3 regions of the Brevibacillus nigriterrae genome follow, and region 2 is predicted to be linked to each of the others. Evidence: predicted binding sites of a transcription regulator. Region 2 holds the regulator's gene; each other region holds the start of a gene.
The links. Region 2 encodes Rex, which represses fermentation and respiration genes when NADH is low (regulators of the CRP and FNR family bind a similar motif). Its sites were predicted from a motif close to TTGTGAAATATTTCACAA; they were not measured.
Positions count from the first base shown of each region.

Region 1: ACPW7N_RS06560 (anaerobic C4-dicarboxylate transporter family protein) is a predicted target of Rex. The motif match lies at 1,655-1,672, and genes of this name have one in related genera.
Region 3: ACPW7N_RS01600 (hemerythrin domain-containing protein) is a predicted target of Rex. The motif match lies at 2,451-2,468, and genes of this name have one in related genera.

Region 1 is NZ_JBNCMT010000006.1:133,747-137,963, forward strand. Features, by position in the region: gene aspA (aspartate ammonia-lyase) at 1-288, opposite strand, end outside; gene ACPW7N_RS06560 (anaerobic C4-dicarboxylate transporter family protein) at 304-1,617, opposite strand; gene ACPW7N_RS06565 (LysR family transcriptional regulator) at 1,874-2,779, shown strand; gene ACPW7N_RS06570 (DUF3907 family protein) at 2,816-3,322, opposite strand; gene ACPW7N_RS06575 (ABC transporter permease) at 3,423-4,217, opposite strand, start outside.
Region 2 is NZ_JBNCMT010000003.1:207,943-212,159, forward strand. Features, by position in the region: gene dinG (ATP-dependent DNA helicase DinG) at 1-536, shown strand, start outside; gene ACPW7N_RS03920 (ComEC/Rec2 family competence protein) at 572-1,459, shown strand; gene ACPW7N_RS03925 (redox-sensing transcriptional repressor Rex) at 1,474-2,097, shown strand; gene ACPW7N_RS03930 (amidohydrolase) at 2,115-3,413, shown strand; gene ACPW7N_RS03935 (hypothetical protein) at 3,832-4,217, shown strand, end outside.
Region 3 is NZ_JBNCMT010000001.1:304,120-308,336, forward strand. Features, by position in the region: gene ACPW7N_RS01590 (YwiC-like family protein) at 7-759, opposite strand; gene ACPW7N_RS01595 (TIGR04053 family radical SAM/SPASM domain-containing protein) at 747-1,835, opposite strand; gene ACPW7N_RS01600 (hemerythrin domain-containing protein) at 1,854-2,396, opposite strand; gene ACPW7N_RS01605 (radical SAM protein) at 2,527-3,708, shown strand; gene ACPW7N_RS01610 (metal-sulfur cluster assembly factor) at 3,772-4,074, opposite strand; gene ACPW7N_RS01615 (cbb3-type cytochrome c oxidase subunit I) at 4,126-4,217, opposite strand, start outside.

The DNA.
Region 1 (4,217 bases), on a different contig from region 2:
GATCGGGTCAACGATAAACTGATCATGAAATTGCCCATTGATAATTTCATCCGCTGCTTCGACAATCTGTTCGCCAATACGACGAACCAGTTGACCTGTCTCCATGTTCGTCAGGGCGGCTGCCTTTTTAACCATGGCCATTGCCACAATCAGTGATTCGTGTATACGAAAACCGGTTATCGGGAAATTCTCGATAGCACGCAAGGTTTGAATTCCATAATACACATCTGCTGGAACCTCTTTTTCCCCAAGAAAATCTTTTTCTATTCGATAGGATGGTGAATTCATGTTCGTTTCCCCTCTCTATAAGAACAATTGTACCAAGCCAAATCCAATAGCTACAGAAGCCACGGTTGCAACCATACCCGGTATCATGAAGCTGTGGTTCAGGATATACTTCCCAATCCTCGTGGTACCCGTTCTGTCAAAGTTAATGGCAGCAACAATCGTTGGATAGTTTGGAACAAAGAAGTAACCATTTACTGCAGGGAACATCGCAATCAGAGCAGCCGGTCCCAAGCCTAGTGCCAATCCTAATGGCATCAGTGCTCGTACTGTTGCAGCCTGACTGTACAGAAGGATAGAAAGAACGAATAAAGCAAGAGCGAATAACCAAGGAGCACTAGTCACCATATCCTTGATAGAGCCACTTAGGAATTCCATGTTTCCTTGGAAGAACGTATCACCCATCCAGGCAATCCCGAAGATACCAATGACTGCCTGTGCTCCCGCCAGGAACACGTTCCCTTTAACCACGTCATCTACTTTTACTTTACAGAGCATGATGATTAGTGCTGCTATGGTTAGCATGACAATTTCAATGGTAGCAGGCATTCCCAATCGTTCCAGCTTGTCATCAATTGTCCAAGCAGGTCTTAATTCAGGGAAAGTACCGAATAACACAATGAGCAGAGCAGAAGCAACGAATAAGATAACAGACAGTTTGGCACCAGGTTTTATTGGCTCATGGCTAGTTGTTATCGTTTGTTCAATTGAGCTTTCTGTTAGACGTTTTTGATACTCTGGATCATCTTTTAAATCCTTGCCCATTTTACTTGCTGCAAAGGCGGCAATAAGACAACCGAGGAAAGTTGACGGAATACATACGATCAAAATATCGATCAATTGAATATCATAACCGCCTAATAACCCAACCATGGCAACAGTAGCTGCTGATATCGGACTTGCTGTAATTGCTTGTTGGGAAGCGATAACCGCAATTGACATCGGACGCTCTGGACGAACACCAGACTCTCTGGCAACCTCAGCAATAACTGGTAAAACAGAATAAGCTACGTGACCGGTACCCGCAAAAAGGGTAAATATGTATGTAACCAATGGACCCATGAATGTGATGCGAGAAGGATTTTTACGCAACATTCTTTCTGCTAATCTAACAAGATAGTCCAATCCCCCAGCAGCTTGCAAGGCTCCTGCTGCTGTAATTACGGCAACGATCATTAACATGACATCAATGGGGGCGGTCGTCGGGCGAAGGTGAAAAACAAAGGTTAAGATAGCAAGACCCACACCGCCCATTACCCCTAAACCAATACCTCCTATTCGGGCACCCAAATAGATACAAACCAGCACGACTAACAGTTCCAACCAGAACATACGCTTTACATCCCTTTCTATTAAAGCTTACGTGTTCTTGTGAATATTTTCACATACTCTTTCAAAAATTGATAATGCTTTATTGTTATAATTATATTTCGCAAAAATATAAGTAGGTTTTCATAAATCGTACACAATGTCGATCTGTAGCACCTTTCGATTGTTATATAATACGGAGAGAATGTCCGTATGAGATAGACATTTTAGGTAAAAAGTGATGACAATGTCCATATTCACTTTATAGGAGTAAATACTTATGGAACTTAGACAGCTTGAATACTTTCGAATGGTTGGTACTCTCAAAAGTTTTACCCATGCCGCAGAAAAGCTGCATATCACTCAACCATGTATTACAAACTCGATTCATAAATTAGAGGTTGAACTGGGAGTACAGCTTCTCGATCGTACAACCAAGCAAGTGTCCCTTACTGAAAAAGGTGAACTTTTTCTCAACCGAGTCAACCATATTCTGAATGAAGTCAACGAAGCTACCATGGAAGTTCAGAATTATGACAGTCAGCATGTCTCACTGGGTCTTCCCCCTATGATCGGTGCTTACTTGTTTCCTGATATTTTTCTCAAACTCCAAAAAGTTCATCCACAGACCAAAATTCAAGTCAGGGAGAAAGGCTCCATTGCGATCCAAGCCATCCTTGAACAGGGTGATCTCGATATTGCATTTATGATTCTTCCACAGAAATCGCATTTGCTTGAACAAATTCCGCTACTATCGAAGGAAGCCGTGGTCTGCCTCCACAAACATCATCCTTTGGCAAGGCGAAAATCGCTATCGTTTGAAGTGCTTGCCGAAGAGAAATTTGTTTTGTTATCAAAGGAGTACGTCCATCACCGAATTTTTATCGAAGAATGTACTAAACGAAATCTTTCTCCAGAAGTCATCTTCCAGACAGAAAAAATTGAAACACTGAAGGCCATGATTGAGAATGGTGCCGGAATTTCCATCCTTATGGACACGATCGTGAACGATTCACCGGACATTGTTAAGATACCTTTGAAAAACCCCATCCAGTTATCGATAGGACTTGCCTGGAGAAAAGATAAATCGTTATCCAACAGTTGCCTGGAAATGATTCAATTCTTCAAAGATTACTTCAGCGAATTACAAAGCGTATCAAATAAAAGAGGCTGTGGACCATCTTAGGGTCTACAGCCTTTAAAAATGAATAATGCAATTTACTTATGCTTGTGCTGATTGCATGCGTTTTTTTGTAATGTAGTCTGTTTCGTAGTACTGGAGGTCATCACGCATTGTCTCAAAAATCTTGGAAAGAGACAATGTGAGGTTTCGCAATTCAGGTGTCACCAGCTTGCGGAAGATAATCGCATCCTGCCCTGTGTAGGAATAGCGTCCATCTTCATCGTAAACTTCACCTTTTGGATAGTAGAAGTTGTTGACGCAGGTATGGTAAACCAAATACAACACTTCTTCCGCAAATTCTTCATTAAAACGAGCTCTGCGGAGGCATACACCCAATTTCTCAAATGCGTTCTCTGAATAGACCAGAAGATGACGCAAATCAGACAAGTAATTGCGATAGTATAGTTCGTACTCCTCAGGATCACCACTTTGGGCAACTAGTCCCGCTAATGTTACTTGATTGAGGAACTTCTCCAGTTCCATGCTTACTTTTTTCAAGCGGGTGTACGTATCATCACATAACTGCTTTAAGTGCGTTCCAGGCATGAGTACCTCCTCGGACTAACCATATGATAAGTTCTTTTTTCATATTGTAAAAAAACCCGACTGGAGATACAAGAGATTTCTTTTTCAGTTTTCGAATTCTTTAATCAGTTTCGATGATTGGCTCAGAAATCGTAATAGGTGAAGCTGATTCTGCACGATTACGTGATCGATAAACGACATACAGTACGTAAGATGCCGTCAGTGAAATCATTCCCATAAAGCCAAGCACCGTTACATCGTGAAGGATAAACTCGAGCCCATGCCCTTTGGATAAAATCTCGCGAACCCCGTGAAGCAAATAGGTAAGCGGTAAGGCTTCGCCAATCATTTTGATAAGTGGTGGCATGGAATAAAGCGGCCATGTATATCCCGAGAGCATGAATGACGGGAGTGCGATCAGCATGGCAATCTGTGTCGCTTGCAGTTGGTCTGTGGCAAAAAACGAGATAGCAAATCCTACCAGCAAGATGACGACATTAAACACAAACCCGAGTAAGATCAGCAAGCCTGGGTTTCCATAGTACGGAATGCCAAAGCCTTTGAGCAGAATCGCAAAAGTAAGCACCAGATTAAACATCGCAAGGATCAGGTAAGGCGTCATTTTCCCGATTAGCAGTTTACCAAAGGAATACCTGCGCATGGTCTCTCCCCACGTCCCGGCTTCTTTCTCCACTGCGACTGAGATGGCAACTGCCAGAAACAGCATCTGTTGTAGAACCGTTCCACCCAATCCAAACACCATGAACGACATATAGCTAAATGTTGGATTGTATAACACACGGTAGCGGTAGTCAATACCAGTGAAGAGCTCTTTCCCTTCCTCTCCCCATTGGCCTTTTGCTTCCAGCTTCTTCAAGGTTACCCCTGCTGAAACGGACTTGACCACTGTGTTGGC
Region 2 (4,217 bases):
TGCTTCGTCAAGTCTATGAAGGGATGAAGCAGTTGTTGTCAGAAGAAGAGGGGTATACACTGTTAGGACATGGCATTGACAGCAGTAATCGCAGCAAGCTTGTCCGCAACTTCCAGCGTGAATCCAAAGCCGTGTTGCTTGGCACCAGCAGTTTTTGGGAGGGAGTAGACATCCCTGGCAAAGACTTAAGCTGTCTTGTCATCGTCCGTCTCCCGTTTACACCGCCGAATCATCCGTTGCTTGAGGGGCGTTCGGAAAGACTGAAGGAAGAAAAGAAAAATCCGTTTATGTCGCTTTCCCTGCCACAGGCCATCATTCGATTCAAGCAAGGTGTGGGACGACTGATTCGCCATCATATGGATCAAGGGGTGATTGTCGTCTTTGATTCCCGGATTGTAGAATCACGATACGGACGTTCGTTCCTTGCTTCCTTGCCACCTTTCCAGACAAAGACAGGGCCATGGGTTTCGTTGCGTGAAATGATCACGCCTTTTCTCGACCCCCAAAAAAGAATGGTTGCAGAAGAAGAATCATAAAATGAAACATGCTGTTCCTGAAGGGTGATCATTTTATGAGATTCAACTGCTTGCTGGTTATCGTACTCACCTTTCTACTGACTGCGTGTTCAATTGACGATCATTTGAAAAACGTAGTAAAAGTAGATGACCCAATATTAAGCGAGAATGAAAATGACTTTCTTGGCATGATTACGGTGTTTTTCCCTCTACAAAACGGGGAGAGTACATTGATTACTTTTCCAAACGGGAAGAAGTTGTTGATCGATACAGGAAGTGAAAAGGATGTTTCCACGCTTTTGGAACTGCTGGAAGAGCGCAAAGTGACCAAAATCGACTACGTGATGATCACCAACGATTTGCCTACTCATGCGGGTGGCTACCCTGAGCTTTCCAACCATTTTCAAATCGATACCATCCTGATGCCAGAAGCGATCCACAGATCCATTCAACAGGTAATACCCTTGCCTGCAAACAAAAAACTTATCCTGCTTGGAGAAGGTGATGAACTGACTTTTGACGAAAAGATTGTGTTGAAAGTTTTGAATCCGAGCGAACCGCTGCTTTTATCACCGCAGGATAATTCGTTGGTGTTTCAACTTAAGCAGGATCAGTTGCGTTTTCTTTTCACCAGTGCAATCAGCGAAAAAGCAGAAGACCGACTGCTGCAGCGATACACCAAGATTCTCCGATCAGAGATCTTGAAAGTAGCGAGTCAAGGAAGCAACCAGGCGTCATCACAGGTGTTTTTGACCAAGGTTGATGCTCAGATAGCTGTTATTGAAACAGGATTGTCTGAGAAAGAAATGAAAGCGAATCAGGAGGAAATTGTCGAGCGCCTGAGTGAATCATGGGCGGAAACGTATATAACCGGAATTCATGGAACGATTTCTATCCTATCGAATGGAAAAGATTACAAGGTTATTAAGAAAAAAAGAGAATAGAGAGGAGGAAGATCATGGTAAAAGCACCGAAAATATCTGAAGCTGTTGTTCGTCGTTTACCAATTTACCTAAGGTATTTGATCAGTCTCAATCAAATGGATGTGAAAACCGTCTCTTCTCAACAGATGGGAAAAACACTTGATGTGAATCCTGCGCAAATCAGAAAAGATCTTGCTGCTTTCGGAGATTTTGGCAAAAAGGGAATCGGTTATGACGTTGATTACCTGATCGAAAAAATCAGACAGATACTAAAACTGGACCAGGAAATCCATGTTGCTTTGGTCGGAGCAGGTCATCTTGGACATGCCATCAGTAATTACAATATCTATTTGAAAGATAATATGAGAATTGTAGCTATTTTTGATACTGATGAGACCAAACACGGAAAAATCATAGCAGGTCTGATGATTCGACCAATGTCCGAAATGAAGCAAGTGATTATTGATATGCAAATTCGCTTGGCGATAATTACTGTGCCAGCATTTGCCGCGCAGGATGTGGCTGACCAGCTCGTAGAAGCCGGAATTGAAGGGATCCTCAATTTTGCCCCTGTGAACCTGCGAACAGAAAAAGATGTTCGCATACATCATGCCGATGTTACTTCGAGCTTGCAAAGCTTGGCTTATTACCTTACATAATGATTGGAGTGTCAACATTGAAGAAAACCATCATCACCAATGCAACTGTGATCACAGTAAACGCTGCAAATGAAGTTATCGAAAATGGTGCGATTGCCTTTGAGGGAAATAAAATAACTTATGTGGGAGTAACTCCAGAGGACCTGACTGGCTATGATCAAGTGATCGACGGCAAAAACAAATTCGTTCTCCCTGGTCTCATCAATACGCATGGTCACGTAGGGATGTCGCTTCTGCGGGGGTATGCGGATGACTTGCCGCTGCAACAATGGCTGGAAGATAAAATGTGGCCGCTTGAAGCTCAATTCACGGCTGATCACGTGAAGTGGGGCGCCTATCTTTCCATTGTTGAAATGATTCGAACTGGAACGACGACGTTTGTTGATATGTATGATCATATGGATCAAGTAGCCCAAGCGGTTCAAGACTCAGGCATGCGTGCTCGTTTGTGCCGTGGGATGATTGGCTTTTGTTCAGAAGAAGAAAGACAGGCGAAACTGCGGGAAGCTACCCAATTTGCTCGTAATTGGCACAATCAGGCTGACGGGCGTATTACCGTGATGATGTCCCCTCATGCTCCTTACACTTGCACTCCAGACTTTATCAATCAAATTTTGGAACGTGCCCATGAGCTTGATTTGCCGATGCACATCCATATGTCAGAAACAGCGTGGGAAGTAGAGCAAAATGTGAAGGATTACGGTGTTCGACCAGTCGCTCACTTGGAGAACCTTGGCGTATTCTCCCGTCCAACCCTTGTTGCCCATGCGGTACATTTGACGGATGAAGAAATCGATGTACTGGCAAAATATAATGTAAGGGTTTCGCACAATGTCGTGAGTAACCTGAAGCTGGCAAGCGGAGTTGCCCGTGTACCTGAGATGTTGTCCAAGGGTGTTAGTGTCTCTTTAGGTACAGACAGCTCTGCGAGCAACAACAACCTGAATCTGTTTGAGGAATTAAAATTGGCGGCGATCCTCCACAAAGGCGTACGTAATGATCCAGTCGCTGTACCAGCCGAAGATGCATTGCGTATGGCAACCATTTTGGGCGCTGACGGGGTATTCCAAAAAGAGACGCTGGGTTCACTGGAGGTTGGCAAACAAGCTGATATCATCATGCTGGACAGTGCTCAAGCGCATTTCCATCCGGCTCATAACCCAATTTCACATGTGGTGTATGCGGCAAATGGCCGTGACGTAACAGATACGATTGTTGCAGGGGAATGGATTATGAGAAATCGTGAATTGCTCACGGTGGATGAAGAAAAAGTAATCTATGAAGCAAACCGCATGTTTGATTCTTTAAAACGATAAATGGAAAAAGTCTCCCATCAAAGGCATTTTGACAAACAGCCTTGTCAACACACCTGGTGAATGATGGGAGCAAAAGGAAAAGCGAAAGGTGTAGGTAGGAATATTTTGGTTAGCTAGAATCTTGGCTGTAACGCCAAATGTTTTTTAAAGAGGTGTGGCGGTATTCATTTGGTGAATGTTGTGAAAAGGCTCTAAGCGGTGATGATAAACCTGCCCAGGAAACTCGGTATTCCTGTAGCAACGACCAGCTCGGTTCGACGGAGGTTGTCGTTGGCAGCTTCACACGCTCACCTCCTTGGGGTGTACCTGTAGTATGACCGTTAACACTACCGCTATGTTTAGAAAGTTTTCGGTATCGTTCTAAAACCTTCTAGTCCTTCATAAATTTTAGGAACTGGGACGAGGGAGGGGGAGCGTTATGTACATCAGAAGGAACCAACTATGGTGGCTGATCCCCATTTTTCTTGGTCTCTTCCTGCTCGGTATGCTCCTTGCTGTTATAACCAAACCACCTCAAACGACACCTGCATCTTCATCCATGGAAGAAAAAAATCAGGGAGACCCGGATACCTTGCATCATGATCAGCTTGCCAGTCTCGTCAAAAAACTGGCTGGTGATACACCTGTTACCTACCAGGTAAAGACCAGGGACCAGACGTATCAAGGCGTATATCGTGGAGAATCATTCGATGTCAAGGGCAACGTATCAGGTCATATCATCCAGATGAAACGCAGTACAGACAAAGTTGAACTGCAAGTGGATGGGAAAGAGCAGCCATTAGAATTTCTTCCTTATGCGTTGTT
Region 3 (4,217 bases), on a different contig from region 2:
GGAATTTTATAGCAAAATAAAAGCTCCGGCGAGGAACCATACCGAATTGACAATCTCGGTAATTCCTACTGTCATCGGTGTTAGTTTATTGATCTTTAAAACAGAAATCATTTTAATGCAGCCTGGAATAAACAGAAGTGCAATCATTGAAGGTGCGTGCAGGATCAGCACGGCGGCAATGACGACCAGATGGAACAGTATCCCAATAATCCGGAAGCTTTGATTGGTTTTTTCACGAAAAAGTGCTTTTACATAAAAGACACTTCCCGTGAAGTAGATGATGTTCAAAAGCATTGCCAACAGGATACTTTCCTGACTCACTTCTTGCCCAAGGTAGGCAGCAATCGGCAGTAGCATGGTGAGTGCCGTAATTCCGACCAGGTCGTTTCCAAAATTGCGTTCCTTTTTCTTCACGATGAACAGAGCGGAAATACCCAGCAACGGAATCATAGCAAGCATCGGTACAAACGCTGTTGGTTTTACAAGGAAGGGGGCGAGCAAAAACAAACCCGCCACACCGGAAAATACAGATACAGAAAGAAGTGATTCACGCAATCTTTTTGGCTGACGAACGACGGTTAACATCGCATTCATCGCTAAATATCCAAAGAACATTCCGATTCCTGCCAACAGATGCCAAAAAGTTGCACCTGAAATAGCTATGCCTAATAGAAACGGCATAATCAGCATAGCCCATGCGCCATGCTCACGCGGAAAAATCCAAACCCGTTTTGAGTTCTTCGTTGTTACTGCGTGCATGCAACCTCACTCTCCTGCCAGCCTTTCGGAATGTAAACACATGATGGATCGCTTTCGAGATAATCCCCTGTGATACCATACGCACGTGCACGAGAACCACCGCATAGCTTACGGAATTCACAGGCACCACATTTTCCTTTTAATTTGCTAGGATCACGCAAGTCCTTGAAAATCTGATTCTCACGATAAATCTCCGCTAGCGGTGTCTCTCTCACATTTCCTGCTACGATTGGTAAGAATCCGCTTGGTTGCACTTCCCCAATATGCGAAATAAACACAAATCCATTACCGTCATTCACGCCTGATTCAGCTCGACCCAAGAAATCCGGTCGTTTTTCTTTGAGGTCGATTTTACCGCTAGCTTGAATCGCTTCTTTATTTTGTAGAGCAACCCTTCTAAAGGCAGGTGCTGCTGTCGTCTTGATGCCATAGCTGACTTCTCTTGTTTTCTTCAAGAGCCAGTTGAAAATGCGCTCATGTTCTTCTGCTGAAACCATATCATCCATTTGTCCACGTCCAGTAGGCACCAGGAAGAATACGCTCCAGAGAACGGCTCCCCACTCTTCAACGAGTGCAGCCATTTCTTCCAGTTTATCAGCATTGTAACGGGAAACCGTTGTATTAATTTGAATCGGGAGACCAAGCTCCTTCAAATTTGCCAGTGCTTTTACTGTCAGATCAAAAGATCCTCTGGTTCCTCTGAATTTATCGTGAATCTCGGCATTTGGACCATCGACACTGAAGGCCCAGCGTGCAAGACCAGCTTCTTTTGCTTTTGCCATCGCATCTAACGTTACACGAGGTGTTGCACTAGGGGTCATGGATACTCGCAAGCCCTTGGAAATGGCATAACGAGTAAGGTCTTGCAAATCAGGGCGCATCAGAGGATCGCCACCTGTGAATACGAGTAATGGATCACCCATTTGCGCAATTTGATCAATTAGATTCTTGCCTTCTTCATTCGACAACTGTCGTGGATCCGCTAATGGTTGAGCTTCGGCACGACAATGCAAACATTTCAATGCACAGGCTCGAGTAACTTCCCAAATAACTATAAATGGATTCTGATCGTACATTTCTTTCACTCCTACACCCTATTTAGAAACCTTGGCAGTCTCGCGTCTTGCTTGCAAAGCATGCAGCACCTGAGCTTTCTGAAAGTCAGTTAAGATCTGTTCTGCCATTGGAAATAACACACAATTTTCTTTATACATATGGTCGGCCAGAAATTCATCAACCTGGTAGAGAAGTTCAATAAGCCTGTTTGTCTTCTGGTGAATCATCTTACAGGACTCAACCTCTACCACCAATTCGTCAACTAATGAACGCAAGGTCTGATGCTCTCCATTCATAAGTGAAATCGGACCATTTGCCTGACCTAAAACCTCAGCGATTTGAGGAAATAGAATTTGCTCTTCTTCTATTAAATGGTTTTCCAGTTCATGCCGCAGGAATTGAGTGAAACTGTCAATGATTTGTCGATTTTCTTCGGACCAGATTTGATCACTCAAAATAGCCACCTTGATACTCTCCAAACGATCTTCTACAACATCGTGATCTCTATAGTAAAATGCGAGTAGCTCCGAACGATTGGGGTGACCATACTTCAACCTACAACTACCCGTGGTATGCGGCATTTCCTTTCCCTCCCTTACTGATACACCCATCGTATCTTAATTTGTCAAAGAAAGTTGTGAAAAAAATCACATCTACGTGCCTATCCAGTTGCTACAATGAGTCTATGCATTAACAAGGAGGGAACTACACATGATTGGATTATCCAGTCTGCTTGAAACAACCCAAACCTTTGGGGACAAACTACGTTACTCTGAAGAAGCTCGTGGTCAAAACAGAGGTACCCATGAAGGTCACGGACCCGTTGTGGTTTGGAATATTACCAGAACTTGCAATCTCAACTGTTTGCACTGCTACTCCAGTTCTGAAGCAATACAATATGAAGGTGAATTTAGCACCGAGGAAGCGAAAAACGTAATTGATCAGCTTGCCGATGCGAAAGTTCCTGTCATTCTTTTCTCTGGTGGTGAGCCGCTCATCCGCCCAGACATCCTTGAACTTGCTGAATATGCAATTGGCAAAGGGATCCGCATTACATTCTCTACAAACGGTACACTTATTAATGAAGAAAAAGCGAAAAAATTAAAAGAACTCGGCGTAAGTTATGTGGGAATCAGCTTGGATGGTATCGGAGAAATCCACGATAAATTCCGCCGTAAAGAGGGCGCATTCGAATTGACGCTCAAAGGTATCCGCAACTGCTTGGCAATCGGACAAAAAGTAGGATTGCGTTTTACCATGAATCGTCACAATATCGAATCATTGCCTAGCATTCTGGAATTAATGGAAAAAGAGAATATTCCACGTGCATGCTTCTACCATCTTGTGTACGCTGGTCGTGGCGCAGTGGAAGATGATATTACACATGAGCAATCCCGTGAAGCACTTGACTTGATTATCGATGCAATTAAACGTTTTGCAGATAAAGGCGAGGCACGTGAAATCCTGACAGTAGACAACCATGCAGATGGCGTGTATCTCTACCTGAAAACAAAAGAAGAAAACCCTGAACTTGCAGAGCGCATCTATGAAAAATTGTTGCGCAATGGTGGTAACCGTTCTGGTGTTGCTCTTTGCAATATTGACCACCGTGGTAACATTCACGCAGATCAGTTCAGTCAAAATATTACGTTCGGAAATCTTCGTGAAAAGAGCTTCAAGGAAATTTGGGAAAGCGACCACCCGATCCTCACTGGTCTTCGCAACCGCAAAGAAATGATCAAAGGCCGCTGTGCTGAGTGCAAATACTTTGAAGTATGTAACGGAAACTTCCGCCCTCGTGCTCTTGGCTACTATGGCGACTATTGGGAATCCGATCCACAATGCTTCCTGACAGATGAAGAAATCGGTCTTACCCCTGTGAAAAACGGTTAATTGAACGAAATAAATGAAACCCCTCAATCACTGATTGAGGGGTTTGTTTTGTAGACTTTCTGATTAGAGTCTGCCAAGCTGTTTGCGAGCGGCATCTGTCATTTTGTCAGGAGACCATGCTGGCGCCCAAACGAGATCAACTGTCACCAGATTAATCCCTGCTGATTTGAGTACCGATTTCACCCCGCCTACAATGCTGTCGTGCAATGGGCAACCTGGTGTCGTTAAAGTCATCGTAACAATTACTTCTTCCCCATTCTCTGATTGCTCGATATTGTAAACCAATCCCAGATCAACGATATTAACTCCCAATTCAGGGTCGATTACACTTTTAAGCAGTTCTTTCAATTGATCATTTGTATGCATGTTGTTTTCCTCCTTTATTTATAAGCAAGTATATTGCAAAGTAGATATTCCTTATCTGCGAAATACCAAAGCGATTTGACTGGCGTACACAATTGACAATAAAGAGATGATCAACTGCAAATAGAATTGCACAGATGAGATTC